One region of the Plantactinospora sp. B5E13 genome, then DNA from elsewhere that is predicted to be linked to it. Evidence: riboswitches for the same ligand, from Rfam matches in the RefSeq annotation. Region 1 holds a riboswitch; the other holds the start of a gene.
What was found. Region 1 has a riboswitch for cobalamin ahead of metE (5-methyltetrahydropteroyltriglutamate--homocysteine S-methyltransferase). Riboswitches for the same ligand answer to the same signal wherever they lie in the genome.
Positions count from the first base shown of each region.

Region 1 (7,001 bases):
GCCGATGGCCGGCGACCTGGCGGTGCCACCGTCTCAGGTGGGCATGCTGGTCACCGTGTACGGCGCGGTGGTCATGGTCGCCTCGGTCCCGTTGACCGCGCTGGTCCGGCGGGTCCCACGCCGATGGCTGCTCTCGGCGCTCCTGGCCGGCTTTGTGGTCAGCAACGCGGTCACGGTCTTCGCGGACACGTTCACACTGATGCTGGTGGCCAGGATGGCGACCGCCGCGACGCACGCGTTGTTCTGGGCGGTGGTCGTGCCGGCCGCCGCCGAACTGTTCCGACCCGGACTGCGCGGGCGGGTGGTCTCGGTCGTGTTCGCCGGGGGCACCGTCGCGCTCACCCTGGGCGTTCCGGCCGGCACCTGGCTGGGTGAGCGGGCCGGTTGGCGGGCGTCGTACCTGGCGGTGGCCGGACTCGGTGCGGTCGTGCTGGTCACGGTGGCGTCGCTGCTGCCCTCGGGACGGCCGGAGGAGGGCCACGCCGCCCGAGGAGCGACCCCCGACGTCCGTCGATTCTGGTTGCTGGTGACGGTGGCCGTGCTGGCGACCGCCGGTGCCATCGCCGCCTACACCTATGTCGCCCTGTTCGTCACCGAGGTGAGCGGGTTCTCCGCCTCGTCGATCGGGGCCATCCTGTTGGCGCGCGGCATCGCCAGCGTGCTCGGCATCCTGGTCATCGGCGCAGCGGTGGACCGCAACCCGTGGCTCGCCCTGACCGCGACCGTGGCGGTGCAGTCGGCGGCGCTCCTCGGGCTCTACACGTTCGGTCAGACACCGGCGGTCGCCGTGGGCCTGATAGCGCTCGCCGGGCTGGCGTTCGCCGCCTTCACCGCCACGCTCGGCGGTCTTGTGCTGCAGGTGGCACCCGGGCGCTCCGACCTCGCCGCCGCCACGGTCTCCGCGGCGGTCAACGTCGGCATCACCGGTGGCGCCTTTGTCGGTGGCCTCGCGCTGCCGAGGCACGGCGTGGCCAGCACGGTGCTGATCGGCGCGCTGATCGGCGCCGTCGCCCTGGCGCTGGCTCTCGGTGAACGACTCGTCCGACCCGCCGCCCCTCACCGGGCCGGGTCCGACGCTGCCGACGTCGACGCCGGCATCAGCGTCGACGCCGGCATCAGCGTCGACGCCGGCATCAGCGTCGACGCCGGCATCAGCGTCGGCGTCGGACCTGCCGGTGGAGACGCCGGCGTCGGACCTGCCGGTGGCGGTCGGCCCGGGGCGTCGGTCGAGGAGCGGGGGCCCGGCCGGCGGCGGACAGTGCGGCCACCGGCCGTCGGACCACGTTCTGTCGGGACGGACGCCCGCAGCCCGGTCAGCCGGTGACGGCGGGGAAGCGGTGGATGTTCTGCTCCACCCACACCCGCAGCCGGGTCAGGGGTTCGCAGGCGTCCCGGCCGAGCGGGGTGAGGGCGTACTCGACGTGCAACGGGACCGCCGGATAGACGGTGCGTTCGACCAGACCGTGCTGCTCCAGGCGGCGTAGCGTCTGGGTGAGGACCTTCGGACTGATCCCCTCCAGCCGGTCCCGGATGGCGCCGAACCGGCGCGGACCCTCCTCCAACGCGCCGAGGGCGAGCGCGCTCCACTTGTTGGCGAGCAGGTCGAGCATGTCCCGGCAGGGGCAGGCGGCGGCGTACACGTCGCGGGGTCCGCAGGTCTCGGGCATGTCCACCACCGTACTACCCGTTGGGAACTACTGTCCCTTGACGGTAACCACCAATCGGGGCATACCGTGCGGGTATGACCGAACTGATGCCGGCGGTCGGCTACCGCCGCAGCCTTCCTGTGAACGATCCGGAGAGTCTCGTCGACACCGAGCTCCCGGTGCCCGTACCCGGCCCGCACGACCTGCTGGTCCGGGTCGAGGCGGTGTCGGTGAACCCGGTCGACACCAAGGTCCGGGCCAACGTCGCCCCGGCGGGCGACGAGATCAAGGTGCTCGGCTACGACGCCGCCGGTGTGGTGGTGGCGGTCGGGTCCGAGGTCACCCGGTTCCGGGTCGGCGACGAGGTCTACTACGCCGGCTCGATCGGCCGACCGGGCAGCAACTCCCGCTTCCACGCCGTCGACGAGCACGTGGTGGGGCACAAGCCGACGAGCCTCAGCTTCGCCGAGGCGGCGGCGATCCCGCTGACCGCGATCACCGCCTGGGAGGCGCTGTTCGACTCGTTCGCCCTGACCCGACAGAGCACCGGCACCCTGCTGGTGCTCGGCGGGGCCGGCGGCGTCGGATCGATGGCGATCCAGCTCGCCCGTACCCTCACCGACCTGACCGTGGTCGCCACCGCGTCCCGGCCCGAGTCCCGGCAGTGGGCCACCGACCTCGGCGCGCACCACGTGGCCGACCACCGGGACCTGGTCGAGTCGGTCCGCGCCGTCGCCCCGGCCGGGGTGGACTACCTGATCAGCCCGTTCACCGCCGGCAACATCGAGCGGTACGCCGAGATCGTCCGTCCCCGGGGCCACATCGTCGCCCTCGACGAGCCGGCGGGCCTGGAACTGCTACCGCTCAAGGCCAAGAGCATCGGCTGGCACTGGGAGTTCATGTTCACCCGACCGCTGTTCCTGCCCACCGACCCGACCCAGCACGACCTGCTGGAGCAGGTGGCGCGACTGGTCGACGAGGGGCGGATCCGGACCACGCTGACCACACAGCTCGGCCCGATCGACGCGGCGAACCTGCGTCACGCGCACGAACTGCTGGAAAGCTCCACGACGATCGGCAAGGTGGTCCTCGCCGGCTTCTGACCGCCGGCGCCGGGCGTCACCCGCCGAATCCCCCGGACGAGTGTCGTCGGGCAACCGTGGTGGTCGATGCGACGTACCATCCGGGTGTCCGACGAACCTCCGCCCGGCCGAAGGAAGACCGTGGACTCGTCCCTCGTGATCCTTGTCGGCGGCACCGCCCTCTTCGCCGGCGCCGTCGCCTACCTGGGTCTGCTGCGTGACCTCGGCCGGCGGCGGGCGGGGTGGGCCGCCGCCGGTGCGACGGCGGCCGTCGCGGTGCTCTTCGCGCTCATGATCTATCTCGCCCACCTGGCGCTGCCCGCCGTGCTGGGCGTTGTCGCCCTGTCCAGCGGCGCGCTCGCCTACCTGGTCCTGCAGCGTGACCTCGGCCGACGGCGGGCGGTGCTGGCCGCCGTCGGCGCGGCGGCCGTGGTCACCGCCAGTTTCCTGCTGGTGCTCTACCTCGCGGTCATCGCCTTCATCGGAGCCGTCGGCGTCTACCTGGTGGCGCGGACCCGGCTCCGGACCGCCCCGGCACTCGCCTTCATGGGCAGCACCCTCGGTGGCCTGCTCGCCGCCTCCGTCCTCGTCTTCTGGGCGAGTCTCACCTACGTGATGTGAGCCCCACGCCGAAAGGCCGGGTGGGGGCACCGCGCGGCGATGCCCCCACCCGACGCCTCAACCGGCGCGTACCTCGCGTGCGGCGGCGACCAGGTGTCGCAGTGACGCCTCGACCTCGGGATAACCACGGGTCTTGAGGCCGCAGTCCGGGTTCACCCACAGTCGCTGCGCGGGCACGGCGGCGACCGCCCGGCGTAGGGCGTCGACCACCTCGTCGGGCGACGGCACCCGCGGTGAGTGAATGTCCCAGACGCCCGGACCCACGCCCCGGGAGTAGCCGACCGCCGCCAGGTCGTCGAGCACCTCCATCTTCGACCGGGACGCCTCGATGCTGGTGACGTCCGCGTCCAGGGCGTCGATGGCGGTGATGACCTCCCCGAACTCGCTGTAGCAGAGGTGGGTGTGGATCTGCGTGTCGTCGGCGACACCGCTGGTGGCCAGCCGGAACGCGCCGACCGCCCAGTCCAGGTACGCCTTCTGGTCCGCAGCCCGCAGCGGCAGCGTCTCCCGCAGCGCGGGCTCGTCGACCTGGATCACCCCGATTCCGGCGGCCTCGAGGTCGTGACACTCGTCGCGCAGGGCGAGGGCGACCTGGTCGGCGGTGTCGGCGAGCGGCTGGTCGGTACGGACGAACGACCAGGCCAGGATGGTGACCGGGCCGGTGAGCATGCCCTTGACCGGCTGCTCGGTCAACGACTGGGCGTACCGGGACCACTCGACCGTCATCGGAGCCCGGCGGGCCACGTCGGCGTGGATGATCGGCGGGCGGACGCAGCGCGAGCCGTACGACTGCACCCAACCGTGCTCGGTGGCGGCGAACCCGGCCAGTTGCTCGCCGAAGTACTGGACCATGTCGTTGCGTTCCGGCTCGCCGTGTACCAGCACGTCCAGGCCCAGCCGTTCCTGCAGCCGGATCACCTGTTCGACCTCGGTACGCATCCGCTGGCGGTAACCGGCCTCGTCGAGCCGGCCGGCCCGGAACTCGGCGCGGGCCCGACGCAACTCGTCGGTCTGCGGAAACGAGCCGATGGTGGTGGTCGGCAGCGGCGGCAGCGCGAGCCGGGCCTGCTGGGCGGCAGCCCGCTCCGGGTACGGGCCACGTCGCCGGTCCGCCGGGGTCAGGGTGGCCAGCCGCGACCGTACCGTGTTGTCGCGCCATTCGGCCGGAACGGCCGGCAGCGGCTCGGGCAGCAGGGTGGTGCCGTCGCGCAGCGCGCGGCTGAGCAGCACCACCTCGTCGACCTTCTGCCGGGCGAAGGCGAGTCGCCGGCGCAGGTCGGGGTCGAGTGCCGTCTCGGTGGCGAGGTCCACCGGCACGTGCAGCAGCGAGCACGAGGTGGCGACGGCGACGTGGTCGGCGAGTCCGGTGACGACAGCGCCGGCGGTGATCGCGGCCCGCAGGTCGGTACGCCAGATGTTGCGGCCGTCGACGAGTCCGGCGACGATCGTCCGGCCGCGCAGCGGGCCGGCACCGGCGAGCCTGGTCAGGTTGCCGGGGCCGCCGGCGACCAGGTCCAGGCCGATCGCCTCGACCGGCGTGTCGAGCAGGGCGGGCAACGCGTCGCCGAGTTCGCCGAAGTAGCTGGCGACGAAGATCTTCGGTCGGTGTGGCGCGGCGCAGAGTCGGGTGTAGGCGTCGCGCAGCGCGCTGATCTCGGCCGGGCTGCGGTCGGCGACGTAGCCGGGCTCGTCGAGCTGCACCCACTCGACGCCGGCCCCGGCCAGCACCCGCAGGATCTCGGCGTACGTCCCGACCAGGTCGTCGAGCCGGTCGAACGGGTCACCGTCCGGGGCGGTGGGCTTGGCGAGCAGCAGGAACGTGGCCGGCCCGACCAGTACGGGCCGGGTTCGTATTCCCAGCTCCCGGGCTTCGGCGTACTCGGCCAGCGCCTTTGCCGGGTTCGCCGCGAAGACGGTCTCCGGGCCGATCTCCGGCACGAGGTAGTGGTAGTTCGTGTCGAACCACTTGGTCAGCTCCAGCGCCGGCTCGGCCGCCACCCCACGAGCCATCGCGAAGTACGTGTCCAGCTCGCCCAGTCCGAGCCGGGCGAACCGGTCCGGCACCGCGCCGACCGCCACCGCGGTGTCGAGCACGTGGTCGTAGTAGGAGAACGTGTTGGACGGGATCGAGTCGAGGCGCGCGTCACGCAGCGTCTGCCAGACCTCGGCACGCAGCCCGGCCGCGGTGCGCTCCAGCGCGGCGGCGTCGATCCGGCCCGCCCAGTACGCCTCGACGGCTCTCTTGAGTTCGCGGTTCCCGCCGATGCGCGGGTAGCCGAGCACGGTGCTCTGTCCGAATCCGGTGGTCACAAAGGATTCCCTCCCTCGAAGTGCCCGACGGTCGCTCGGCACGGGCACGGGGGAAGGGCACGCCAGGCGCGCTTCCGCCCTGGCCCTCCCGAGAGGCCGTCGGCGGCGCACACCCTCGGTGTACGCGGTGCGGGCAGGTCTTCGGACTCGTGGGCGCGACCGGCGTACCGGTCTCCTACTGGCCGTCGCTTCCCAGACCCCGTACGGGGTCCAGTGCTCGATGACGGCGGTCGTTCCCACTCACCGCTGCGGGGCAGTCCCGGACTCGCACCGGGTTCCCTCTTACGACGCCCCGACTCGGAAGACGGGGCGAACCAGCACTGTCGAGCATCGTACGTCGTCGCCGTACCGGAGTCGGTGAACCGCACCGAGGTCGGTGAACCGCACCGAGGTCGGTGAACCGCACCGAGGTCGGTGAACCGCGCCGAAGACAACGGTCATCCGGCGGAACCGTTGTCCCGTGAGGGAGGGTTCCGCCGGATGACCGTGGTCCACCGCTGGTGGGTGGGGTGCCGGTTGTCGTCGGCACCCCACCGCACGCGTCAGGTCAGCCGGACGCGCAGGTCGCCGTTGGTGTGGTGTTGTTGCCGTTCTTGTAGAGCGTGATGCCGAAGTTGTTGCCGTTGCCGTTCGGGCGTGCGGTGAGCGTGCCGCTGGTGCCGCTGATCGACGCGTTCCAGCTGTTCTGCAGGCTCTGGCCGCCGTTGGTGCGGATGGTGACGACCCAGTTGTTGGTGCCGCTGACCGAGAAGGTCGTGTTGAACCGGTCGCTCCAGTCCTCGGCGCGGCTCACGCTGACCGAGCAGCTACCGCCACCGTTGCCGGGCGGCGTGGTGGTCGGGTTCGGGTTGGGGTTGCCGCCGCCGCTGCCCTCGCGGACGGTGATGTCGGAGCTTCCCTGGCTCTGGTAGCCCTCGGTCGCCATGACCTGGTAGGCCCAGCTGCTGCCGAGGTTCAGGCCGGCGCGGGCCCAGGCGTCGAAGTGGTTGGCGAGGGTGATGGTGCCACTGCTCCGCTTCGACTGGCGGACGCTCCAGAACTGGTAGAACGTGGCGGTGCCGTCGATCGACGGCTGGTTGACCCGCTGGCTGCGCAGGATGTTGTAGGTGCCGCCGTCGGTGGTCACCGTGCCGAACTGCTGGGCGCCGCTGCTCGGGTTGTAGTTGCCGAAGTTCTCGACGACGTAGTACTCGATGAGCGGGTTCCGCGTCCATCCGTACAGGGCGAGGTAGGTGTTGTTGTTACCCGGGTTGTAGGTGCCCGAGTAGCTGACCGTCCGGCGGCTACCGGTGGCCCAGCCCTTGCCGCCGACCCAGTTGTTGGTGCTCCTGCTCCACGAGCT
Region 1 covers NZ_JBDPLT010000017.1:103,333-110,333, forward strand. Annotated here, with positions in the region: gene ABGB05_RS18010 (MFS transporter) at 1-1,324, shown strand, start outside; gene ABGB05_RS18015 (helix-turn-helix domain-containing protein) at 1,314-1,667, opposite strand; gene ABGB05_RS18020 (zinc-binding alcohol dehydrogenase family protein) at 1,742-2,749, shown strand; gene ABGB05_RS18025 (hypothetical protein) at 2,870-3,349, shown strand; gene metE (5-methyltetrahydropteroyltriglutamate--homocysteine S-methyltransferase) at 3,407-5,659, opposite strand; cobalamin riboswitch at 5,774-5,993, opposite strand; gene ABGB05_RS18035 (glycoside hydrolase family 11 protein) at 6,207-7,001, opposite strand, start outside.

Region 2 (7,001 bases), on a different contig from region 1:
GGCAGGCCTCGCAGGCCTCCGGGTTCTCCAGTGAGCAGGCCAGGGCCGCGTCGACGGCGTCGCCCGTACCCGCGCCCCCGGTTGGCAGGGTGACCAGCGGTCCCCGGAGGACTCCGGCCCGGACCGGGGAGACGGTCGCCTGCTGGATCCGGGTCGCCGGCCGGGACCGCAGGTAGTAGGTGGTCTTCAGACCGGACTTCCAGGCGTACAGGTACATCGAGCTGAGCCGGCCGATCTCCGGGGAGGCCATGAAGAGGTTCAGCGACTGCGACTGGTCCACGTACGGGGCCCGGGCCGCCGCCAGGTCGATCAGCGAACGCTGCGGCAGCTCCCAGGCAGTCCGGTACAGCTCCCGCAGTTCCGCCGGAAGCGCCTCGATCCCCTGCACCGAGCCGTCCGCCCGCTTGATCGCGGTACGGATCTCCTCGGTCCAGAGCCCGCGCGCCTTCAGCTCCCGGACCAGCGCGGTGTTGATCTGCAGGAACTCGCCGCTGAGGGTTTCCCGCTTGAACAGGTTGGAGACCTGCGGCTCGATGCACTCGTAGCAGCCGGCGATCGAGGCGATGGTCGCGGTCGGGGCGATCGCCACCAGCAGCGAGTTGCGCAGCCCGTGTGCGGCGACCCGGTCCCGCAGCGCCGCCCAACGCTCGGCCTGGACGCCGGTGACCCCCCACAGGTCGGGCTGGAGCTGCCCGGCCGCGGCCCGGGTCTCGGCGTACGCCGGGTGTGCGCCGAACTCCTCGGCGAGCCCGGCCGAGGTCTCCAGCGCGGTCAGGTAGACCTCCTCGGCGATCCGGGTCGACAGTTCCCGGGCCTCGGCCGAGTCGAACGGCATCCGGAGCGCGAAGAAGACGTCCTGCAGCCCCATCATGCCGAGCCCGACCGGTCGCCAGCGGGGGTTGCTCGCCGCCGCCTGCGGGCTCGGGTAGTAGTTGATGTCGATCACCCGGTCGAGGAACGTCACGGCGGTCCGGACCGTCTCCCGCAGCCGCGCCCAGTCGATCCCGTCGCCATCGGTGGCGTTCCCGGCCAGGTGCGCGGCCAGGTTGATCGAGCCGAGGTTGCAGACCGCGGTCTCGGAATCGTTCGAGACCTCGATGATCTCGGTGCAGAGGTTCGACAGGTGCACCACGTTGCCGGGCCGCCCGGTCTGGTTGCAGAGCCGGTTCGAGGTGTCCTTGAAGGTCATCCAGCCGTTGCCGGTCTGGGCCAGGGTCCGCATCATCCGGCCGTACAGTTCCCGGGCCGGGAGCTGGCGGACGTACCGGCCCTGTTCCTCGGCCGCCCGGTAGGCCGCGTCGAACTCGTCACCCCACAGGTCGGGCAGCTCCGGGACCTCGTCCGGGTCGAACAGCGACCACACCCCGTCGGCCTCGACCCGGCGCATGAACTCGTCCGGGATCCAGTTGGCCAGGTTGAGGTTGTGGGTACGCCGGGCGTCCTCGCCGGTGTTGTCCCGCAGCTGGAGGAAGTCCTCGATGTCCGGGTGCCACGGCTCCAGGTAGACACAGGCCGCGCCCTTGCGCCGACCGCCCTGGTTGACCGCGGCCACCGACGCGTCGAGGGTACGCAGGAACGGCACGATCCCGTTCGACTGCCCGTTGGTGCCCCGGATCAACGCACCTCGGGACCGGACCCGCGACCAGGCGATGCCGATCCCGCCGGCGAACTTCGACAGGTGCGCGACCTGCGCGTACCTGTCGTAGATCGAGCCGAGCTCGTCGCGCGGCGAGTCGACCAGGTAGCAGGAGGACATCTGGGTGTGCCGGGTGCCGGAGTTGAACAGCGTCGGCGAGCTGGGCAGGTACGCCAGCGACGACATCAGCCGGTAGAAGCCGATCGCCTCACCGGGGGTACGGGACAGGCCGCAGGCGACCCGGAGCAGCCAGTACTGCGGGGTCTCCACCACGAGCCGGCTGGTCGGGTGGCGCAGCAGGTAGCGGTCGTAGACCGTGCGCAGTCCGAAGTACTCGAAGCGCCGGTCGGCGTCCGGGTCGACGGCGTCGTCGAGCTTGCGGGCGTTGATCCGGACGAACTCGGCGGTCTCGTCACCGACCAGGCCCTGCTCGTGCCCGAGTCGGATCGCCTGGCTGAACGAGGCGATCCCCTGGCCCCGGACCTCCTTGTCGACGTAGCCGGCGAGCAGCCGGGCGGCAAGCCGGGAGTACTGCGGTTCCTCGCCGATCATCTCGGCGGCGGTCTGGATGGAGAGCCGGTCGAGTTCGGCGGTGGTCGCGCCGTCGTACAGGCCGCTGATGGTCCGGGTCGCCACCCGCAGCGGGTCGACGTCGGTCAGGTCGTCCGCCCACCGCTCCACCGCCCGGACGATCTTGTTGACGTCCACCGGCTCGGTGTCGCCGTTACGCTTACGGACCCGCATCTGCGGACGTCGGGACGCGGACGCCTCGCTGTCTCCCGTCTCCGGGCCGGTCGTCGGGACCTCGGTGACCGTCACAATCTTCTCCTCGCGCGCTCGCCTCCGGATGGTCCGGCAGGCGCGCGGGGACACGGCGACACCGCGACGGGTACGCACGATCGCGTACGTCGAGTGGCGTCGGCCGTCCCGCGCGGCCTCGGACCGCCGCGTACCGACGGGTACGCGGCGCGCTGGCAGGTCTTCGGACTCGCGGGCCGGCACGGGGGTCGCCCGTGTTCGCCTACTGGCCGTCGCTTCCCAGGCACATCCGGCGGTTGCCGGACGTCGTCCCAGTGCGTGATGACGGCGGTCGTTCCCACTCACCGCTGCGGGGCAGTCCCGGATTCGCGCCGGGTTCCCTCTTGCCTCGGCCGCCGTGGAGCGGCGGCCGAACCAGCTGCGTGAGACACCATATATAGGGCCACCCCAAAAGTCACACCCAAGATGTCGTGTCGGCGTGTCGCCATGATCACCGTCGAGGGAGAGTTTGGGGCGGGTGCCGGTCACACCCACGGTCGGCGTCCCGTCCACCGGGCATGGCAACAACCACCATCCGAAGGACAGGTCCACGAAACCGCCCCGCCGTACCGGCCGGGCGGGTCACCCTCGACGGAGCGGCGCGCACAATCCAGGGAGGGCGGCGATGACGGTCCTGGTCACCGGCGCGACCGGACGCCTCGGCCGGGTCCTCACCCCGACACTGGCCGGCTACGGCCACCCGACCCGGGCGATGAGCCGTACCCCGAAGGGTGGCGACGGCGTCGACCGGATCCGGGCCGACCTCGCCACCGGCGAGGGCCTGGCCGCCGCGCTGGACGGGGTCGAGACCGTGGTCCACCTCGCGTCGGCGCCGTACCAGCGCGGCTACACCCGGCAGGTCGACGTCGACGGCACCCGCCGGCTGGTCGACACCGCCGGCCCCGCCGGGGTACGCCACCTGGTGTACGTCTCGATCGTCGGCATCGACCGGGTACCGTGGTCGTACTACCGGGTGAAACTCGACGCCGAGGCGATCGTGGCGGCCGGTCCGGTGCCGTGGACGATCCTGCGGGTCACCCAGTTCCACGACCTGATCGACGAGGCGCTGACCAGACTCGCCCGGTTCCCGGTGCTGCCGGTCGACCCGAAGATCGTCGGACAACCGGTCGACGTCCACGACGTCGCGGCCCACCTGGTACGCCGGATCTCCGCCCCGGCAACCCGGACCATCGAGGAGTACGGCGGCCCGGAGGTGCTGGGTCTGGCGGACGTCGCCCGGGCCTGGCTGGCCGCCCGGGGTGTCCGGCGGCCGCTGCTCCGGCTGCCCGTGCCGGGCCGGTTCGGTCGGGAGCTGCGCGCCGGGGCGCTGACCACCGACCGTGGAGACCGGGGCCGCATCACCTGGTCCGACTACCTGGCCGGACGGTCCGCCGGACCTGGGTGACCCGCTGCACCGTGTCGACGCGGGGTCGCTGATCCCAGTCGGACGACTGCGGCGTTTCGGTCAGCCCGGGCAGCACCGGGAACGGATTGCGCCTCGGGCATTCCGGGAACAGAGGAGTTCTGAACTGGACCCTCCTCATCGCGCCGGAACCGTCGAGGAGTACGCCGGTCCCGAGGTACCGGGTATCGCGGACCTGGCCCGAGCGTGGCTGACCGCCCGAGGCGTCCGGCGACCGCTGCTCCGGCTGCCCGTGCCGGGTCGGCTGGGCCGGGCGTTCCGCTCCGGGGCGTTGACCACCGACACCGGAGACCGGGGCCTGATCACCTGGTCCGACTACCGGGTCGGACGGCGTACCAGTCCGGGGTGACCTGCTGTACGGGTTGGTGATCCTGGTCTGGTCGTGGCTATCGTCGCCGGGCGGGTCCGCCATGCTGCTGGATCACGCGGCTTTGAACACCGTCTCGGCGTGCCACTCCAGGAACTCGCGGCTCGGTCGGTCAGCCCGCCGCTCCGGAAGCGCGATCTCGGTGCCCACCTTGGCGTAAAACTGGTCGCCGTTGCCGAACTCGCTGCGAAGTCGCGGGCTGACCAGCAGCCGGTGTTTCGGGTCGACGCTCAGATAGCCCTGGTCGAACATGATGTGCACGTCCGACCGGAGCAGCAGACCATTGTCGAGCCGGTGCTCACCACCCTTGCTGAGCGGCCGAATGTGGGCGGCCTGCAACACCGGCCGGACCCGGTTGCCGGTGATGGCACAGCGGCGGTCGTACGCCCCCAACACCACCGCCTTGAACGACTGCTGACCGAGCCGCTGGGGCGCGAGGCGGGGGTCGCCGTACACCGGGCCGGGCCGATGCCACGGCTCGGCCATGTCGATCTCGACCGGCCGGTCGACGAGCCGCTCGACGAGCAGGTGGAAGTAGTCGACCGCAGGATGTGTGGCCAGGTCGTAGCCCTTGCCCTGCACGATGTTCGAGGCGAAGTCCGGTGGCGGGCCGGCCAACGCGTCGGCCGGAAAGAACCGGGTGTCCCGGACGAAGATGCAACCGATGACCGGGTCCTCATCCAAGGCGATCGGCGCTCTGCGATACCGCCCGACACTCCGGCGCATCTCATCGAGACTCGACACGCCGTTCGCCTCGCCGAACAAATTCCACGCCTCCGAGATCGGCAACTGGACGAACCCGCTGAAGAAGCCGCCGCCGACCACCCGGTTGTGTGGGTAGTGCGTCTTGAAGAAGAACGGCTCCCCCGGGGTCAGGGCCCGGAATGTGCCGCCCGACGGTCGCCAGAAGTTGACCTCGTTCAGGGCAGGCCGCGCGGCGAGGAAGCGGTACCAGTCCGGGTCGGTCACCCCCACGAACGCCTTCACGTCGAGCAGTGTGCACACCTGTCGATCAATCTGACACCGCCCGAACGGGCACTTGCCCCCGACGCCAACGGACTGCAACTCGTCGTCGCGGTGGTGACGGCCCTCGGTCTGGTGGTCGCGGCGTTCGCGGTACCCGATCGGAGGCCCGCAAATCCGCAGCTTGACGTCGTACAGCTTCTGGGCCGTTTCGAACTCGGCCATCAGCTTCTCGGTGAACGGCTGGCGCCAGCTCGCCGCGCAGCAGTGCGTGCAGCAACGTCAGGAAGTGCGACCTCCCGGACCCGAACGGCCCGTGCAGGTACGCAACCCTCGACGTGCAGCCGGCGCCCGGCGACGCTGGCGGCAAGCTTGAGCAAAAATCGCCGGTGCTGCTCCGCTCGGGAAGCTTTGCCAGTCCGAGGCTCACGCCGTCACTATCTTTTGCGGCTCAGGATCTGGCCGAGCACCATGAACGCCGCAGCGACACAGATCCCTCGGCCGGCCCAAATGACGATGGAAATCGGCGTCTGTAGGTCGCCGCCTATCGGCCAGCGCACGGCAAGCAGGAGGAACCCGACCAGCGCCCCGACGAGGGAGAGCGCCAGCAGCGCTTCACCGATCATTCGAAGGGCCAAACCACTACGCGAACGAACCCTGCCGCTCTGCGGCCCGGTCGTCCCCAACGGCGCCCCTCCCCGATGGCTCGGGTACGTCACGAGTCAGTCTGTGGTCGATGGTCGGTCTCTCGTCACGGAACCTCGCACGTCCGAGGTGTCAGCTTCCGTCCTCGTCGGTCAGGCAACCTCGAAATGGATCGCGGAGAGGCCACAGGTGAGTCCGAGTCCCGCGACCACCACGCCGATACGCGGCCAGGGCACGTCGCTGGCCGGCCGGACTCCGACGGAGACAGCGACGGCAAGCGTGGCCGTGGCGACGAGGAGCATCGCGATCCGTAACACGCGCCCGGCGAGGCTCTCCAGATGCCAGAAGGTCATACCAAGGACTGCCGCCGCGAACACGATGACGCATATTGAGATCAACGGGAGCGCAATCTGCCAGCGGTGCCGTGGGTTCATCGGGCCTCGTTCTCGGGCCCCGAACGAGTCTCGTCCACATCAACGACGTCGTCCGGTTCCACTGTCAGGTCGTCACCGGCCGCACGCAGCTGGCCAGCCTGCTGCTCGACGTCGGCGAGTTGGTCAGTAGAAAGCCACTGACGGTCGGCGGCGTATTGGGCGAACGCCTCACCCAGGCCCTGTCCGTGCCAGGACTGGCTGCCAGCCTCTCTGAGGCCGAGCTCCCCGCTCAGGACGGATTTTGCGAGTCCGCCAAGGGGGTGGTCCTCATCTCTCATCTGGGCCAGCTTGGCCAGGAGAGCACGAGCCAACGGCTGCTGCGAGATGTCGTCGGGCAAGACCACTCCTAGTCCAGAGCAGGATGGTGATAGGGCTTGACTTGGGGAAGGGAGCCCAGGCCCAGTCGGGCATCGACCGCGCTGATCAACGCTCCGAGGCTCTTGAAGGTCACCTCGGCGTTGCCGTAGACCGTCGAGATCTCCTTGTAGAGATCATATGCCTGCCACGCGTAATAGGCCGCCGCTCCATAGCCCGCGACCGCGCCGATGCCAGTCTTGATCGTGGCCGTACCGACGGCACCCGCGACGCAGACCATAATGAGTGCGTCGAGCAACTTGCCCAGCAGATTCGTCAACGCGGCGAAAAGGTTCTTCGCGGCTTCCGACACCTGTGCGTAGAGATCCGCATACCTGTCCAACACGCCGTGGGCCGTCATCGCCGCACCACCAAGAACAA
Region 2 covers NZ_JBDPLT010000091.1:1,027-8,027, reverse strand. Annotated here, with positions in the region: gene ABGB05_RS36665 (ribonucleoside-diphosphate reductase subunit alpha) at 1-2,380, opposite strand, end outside; cobalamin riboswitch at 2,592-2,829, opposite strand; gene ABGB05_RS36660 (NAD(P)H-binding protein) at 3,060-3,839, shown strand; gene ABGB05_RS36655 (HNH endonuclease) at 4,279-5,412, opposite strand; gene ABGB05_RS36650 (hypothetical protein) at 5,625-5,813, opposite strand; gene ABGB05_RS36645 (hypothetical protein) at 5,985-6,266, opposite strand; gene ABGB05_RS36640 (hypothetical protein) at 6,263-6,604, opposite strand; gene ABGB05_RS36635 (hypothetical protein) at 6,613-7,001, opposite strand, start outside.
Region 2: linked by a shared signal. The riboswitch ahead of ABGB05_RS36665 (ribonucleoside-diphosphate reductase subunit alpha) and the one ahead of metE (5-methyltetrahydropteroyltriglutamate--homocysteine S-methyltransferase) in region 1 are both predicted to bind cobalamin.